DNA from 2 places in the Cupriavidus sp. 05T41 genome. Region 2 is predicted to be linked to the other one. Evidence: predicted binding sites of a transcription regulator. Region 2 holds the regulator's gene; the other holds the start of a gene.
The links. Region 2 encodes LexA, which represses DNA repair genes until DNA is damaged. Its sites were predicted from a motif close to ACTGTATNNNNATACAGT; they were not measured.
Positions count from the first base shown of each region.

Region 1: imuA (translesion DNA synthesis-associated protein ImuA) is a predicted target of LexA. The motif match lies at 1,154-1,171, and genes of this name have one in related genera.

Region 1 is NZ_JBFTLQ010000001.1:157,291-159,488, forward strand. It holds gene AC1DKV_RS00735 (mandelate racemase/muconate lactonizing enzyme family protein) at 1-950, shown strand, start outside; gene imuA (translesion DNA synthesis-associated protein ImuA) at 1,219-2,115, shown strand; gene AC1DKV_RS00745 (Y-family DNA polymerase) at 2,048-2,198, shown strand, end outside.
Region 2 is NZ_JBFTLQ010000021.1:1,106-3,303, forward strand. It holds gene AC1DKV_RS14505 (DUF808 domain-containing protein) at 1-49, opposite strand, end outside; tRNA gene AC1DKV_RS14510 (tRNA-His) at 295-370, opposite strand; gene AC1DKV_RS14515 (hypothetical protein) at 507-677, opposite strand; gene lexA (transcriptional repressor LexA) at 795-1,451, opposite strand; gene AC1DKV_RS14525 (asparaginase) at 1,682-2,198, shown strand, end outside.

The sequences.
Region 1 (2,198 bases), on a different contig from region 2:
ACGGCCCCGAGATCGCCCGCATGATCGAGCAGGACATGGCGCCGCTGCTGGTCGGCGAGTCCGTGCATGCCTGCGAACGCATCTGGGAGAAGCTGTTCCGCCTGACCATCAAGGCGCCGGACCGGCCGCTGGTCATGAACGCGATCGCCTGCGTGGATTCGGCCGTCTGGGATCTGGCCGGCAAGGCGCTCGGCGTCAATGTGTGCCGCCTGATGGGCGGCTACCGCCAGGAAATCCCCATCATCGCCATCGCCGGCTACTACCTGCCGGGCAAGACGCCTGCCGACCTGGCCGGCGAGATGGCGTGGCTGAGGTCGGTCGGCATGGCCGGCTGCAAGGTGAAAGTGGGCGGGGCAACGCCCGAGGAAGACGCCGAGCGGGTGAAGTACGCACGCGAAGGCGGCGGCCCGGACTTCCTGCTCGCGGTGGATGCCAACCGCGGCTGGAGCGTGGCGGAGGCAACGCGCTTCGCCCGCCTGGTCGAGCCGTACGACATCGCATGGTTCGAGGAACCCTGCCACTGGCATGACGATGTGCGCGGCATGGCGGCGGTGCGCCAGGCCACCTCGATCCCCATCAACGCAGGCCAGAGCGAAGTCAGCGCGGCCGGCGTGCGCCGCCTGCTGGACGCCGGCGCGGTGGACATCGTCAATTTCGACGCCTCGGAAGGCGGCGGCATCACCGAATGGCGCCGCGCCGCCGCGGCCTGCGCGCTGGCCGGCGTGCGCATGGCGCACCACGAAGAGCCGCAGATCGCCTCGCACATGCTGGGCGCCATGCCGCACGGGATCTGCGTCGAGTGCTTCCCCGACCCGGACCGCGATCCGATCTTCCCCGGCATGTGGGCCAACCCGCCGCGCATCAAGGACGGCATCATGGCGATCCCGCAAGGCCCGGGCTTCGGCATCGAGCTGGACTGGGACATGGTGAAGCGATACCGGGTGAACTGAGCGACTGCAGTTGCAACTGCAACTGCAACTGCAACTGCAGGGCACGGCGTGCCGGGGCGTCCCGATATGTCTTGCCGGCCGGCCCGCGCGCGCCTCGGGGCAGGCTTTCCGTGCTCTTTCCTTGCGCCTTCTCTGCCCCTTCCGGCGTCGTTCCCGCGCACCGTCCCCGACCCTCCCGCTTCACCCTTGCGCCCAACCGTGATACTGTATAAATATACAGTAATCGGAAATCTCGCCTTGTCCCTCGGGGTAAGGCCGCAAGCGTCACATGACACCCCATCTTCAGACCGACTCGCCCGGCTTGCCGGGCGTTTCTTCCTTGGCGCCGGCACCCGCGGGGGGCCGCCAGGAGGCGCTGGATGCGCTCGAGCGGCGCTATCCCGGCCTGTGGCGCGCGGGGCAGCTCGGCCGGGCGGGGCAGGCGGGTAGCGTGCCGGCGGTGGAGACTGGACATGCCGCGCTGTCGGCTGAGTTGCCGGGCGGCGGCTGGCCGCTGGGGGCGCTGACGGAGCTGCTGCTGGCCGAGCCCGGCGTGGGCGAGCTGCGCCTGCTGCGGCCGGCCCTGGTGGCGCTGGCGGCGGGGCAGCGCCGCCTGGCGCTGGTGGGGCCGCCGCACCTGCCCAATGCAACGTGCCTGGCCAGCTGGGGTTTGCCGGCCCGGCAGGTGTTCTGGATGCGCGCGCCGGCCGGCGCGGGCAAGGCCGCGGCGCAGGCCGATGTGTTGTGGGCGGCGGAGCAGGTGCTGCGCAGCCAGGCCTTCGGCGCGGTGGTGGTATGGCTGCCCGCGGCGCGTCCCGAGGCGCTGCGCCGCCTGCAGGTGCTGGCGCAGGCCGGCGACGCGGCGGTATGGGCGTGCCGGCCGGCCGGCGTGCTGCACGAGTCGTCGCCGGCGGTGCTGCGGCTGCTGCTGGCGCCGGCGCCGGGCAATGCGATGTCGATCACCTTTCACAAGCGGCGCGGGCCGGTGCGCGAGCAGCCGCTGGTGCTGCCGCTCGACGAGATGATGGCGGTGCCGGGCCGTCCGTGCGCGCCGCGGACCTTGCCTGCGGAGGTTGCGCCATCGCCGGTTTCCCAGGCTATTGCGGGAGAGCAAGCCCATGTCGTACTGGATCGCGGTGCATCTGCCGCGCCTGTCGCTGGACGCGCTGCAGCCGAACTGGCCTGAGCCTGCCGCGGCCGCTGCCGTTCCCGGCCTGCTGCATCACAGCGTGCCGGTGGCGGTGGTGGAGCGCGAGCGCGTGGTGCTGG
Region 2 (2,198 bases):
GCATGGTAGTGATGTCGTCGATCAGCAGAAGCAGGCTCGAGCCAGCCATATCCAGATCTCCCGGGTGGGTAGCGAGAAAGCAGATACGTCGCGCATTTGCCGCGCGCATGGAGCATACGGCGTCGTCAGAATACCGCTATTGCCTCGTTGAGCCAGGCAAATAACGCGAGTGCGTAGACGAAATGGGGAGGGGAGAGGGCGCCGGAATCGGCTTGCGATCGGGCCTGAGACAAATAACAGACCCACAAACAAAAACAGCGAGCTTCGCAGCTCGCTGTTTTTGCAATGCAATTCTGGGGTGGCTGATGGGACTCGAACCCACGACGACAGGAATCACAATCCTGGACTCTACCAACTGAGCTACAGCCACCGTCGTAGTCTTTCAGCTGAGTGCTGATCGACGAAAAACAAGATTATACAAACTTCATTCGCGGATGGCTAGTACTTCGCTCAAATTTTTTCGTGATGCCAGGGCGCCGTTGAATCGAGGGATACGCAACGCGATTTCACGCGGAGAGCTTGGGGAGATCTTCCAGTTCGAGCATGCGGCAGATGGCTGCCATGCTGCCGACCATGGTGCGGCGTTGCGCGCCCTGATAGATACGCACGCCCTTGGACTGGCGGAACGGGACGGGCTTGACGGGGCGGCGGGCGGAGAAGCGGTTGGCTGGCAGCATGGCTACACCTGGTAATTTGCAACAACAGTTGGCGGCACCCGCGGCGCGGGTGGCGTTGGCACAAACGGGTGCAGCTTGATGCGGGGCAGGCCCGCTCCAGCCGCACTTGTTGAATCGTCAGAAGGCGCCGGTACGAATCAGGCCGACGGCAATGCCTTCGAGCGAGAACTCTTCGCGGCCGGGCTCAACGATGATGCTGGCGAAGTCGGGGTTCTCTGCGATCAGTTCGATGGTGTCGCCCCGTCGGTTGAGGCGTTTGACAGTGACGTCGTCGCCGAGGCGGGCTACGACGATCTTGCCGTTGGCGGCTTCGCTGGCGCGTTTGACGGCGAGTAGGTCGCCGTCGAGGATGCCGGCGTCGCGCATGCTCAGGCCGCGGACGCGAAGGAGGTAGTCGGGCTGGACTTCGAATACCGAGGCATCGACCTGATACTGGCGGTCGATATGCTCGGCCGCAAGGATTGGGCTACCTGCGGCGACACGCCCGACCAGCGGCAGCGTCAGTTGCATCACGCCGGCCATGGGGAGGGAGAACTGGTCGGGCAGTTCCGAGTCGCTGCGCCATACCTTGAGGCGAATGCCGCGCGACGCGCCAGGCGTGAGTTCGATCACGCCTTTTCGTGCCAGGGCGCGCAGATGTTCTTCTGCGGCGTTGGGCGAGGAGAAGCCGAACTTGGCGGCGATCTCGGCACGGGTGGGCGGGAAGCCGGTGTGCTGGAGGGTGCTGCGAATCAGGTCGAAAATCTGCTGCTGTCGCGGTGTCAGGGTCGCCATGGTCGCCGTATGTGAAAGCACTGTATGTTTAAACAGTATGCTGTGATTTTATACAGTATCGAGTGAAGTGCAAGCGGAATTTTGGGAGGCTGCTCATCGACAGGCGCTTTGTCGCACGCCAGGCGGGTTGTGCTGGTCGCAAGTGTGGGGCGGTAAGCGAGTTACAATCCGCGGCACGCAAATCGCTGATTTCGTGTCTTTTGAATCCGGATTCCAACACGTCCCCCGCCATGTCCCTATTGCGTCGCGTCGTCGTGCTCGCCACCGGCGGCACCATCGCAGGTTCCTCCTCCAATCCGGCCAGTAGCGCCAAATACCAGGCGGCCACGGTGCCGGTGGCGTCCTTGCTTGGCGCGGTGCCGGCGCTCGGCAGTGTGGCCCGCATCGAGGCCGAGCAGGTCGCCCAGGTAGATAGCAAGGACATGTCGTTCGCGCTCTGGTCGAGGCTGGTCGAGCGCATCCGCTTCTGGTCCGCGCAACCCGACGTTGCCGGCATTGTCGTGACGCACGGCACCGACACGCTCGAAGAGACGGCGATGGTGTTGCACCTCGCTTGTCCCGTCGGGCTGCCCATCGTGCTGACCGCGGCCATGCGGCCTTCGACCTCGTTGTCGGCCGACGGGCCGCTGAACCTGCTCGACGCCGTGCGTGTGGCCAGCCACGCGCAGGCGGTGGGGAAGGGCGTGCTGCTGGTCATCAACCAGGAGATCCACGCCGCGCGCGACGTTGTGAAGGCGCACACGTCGG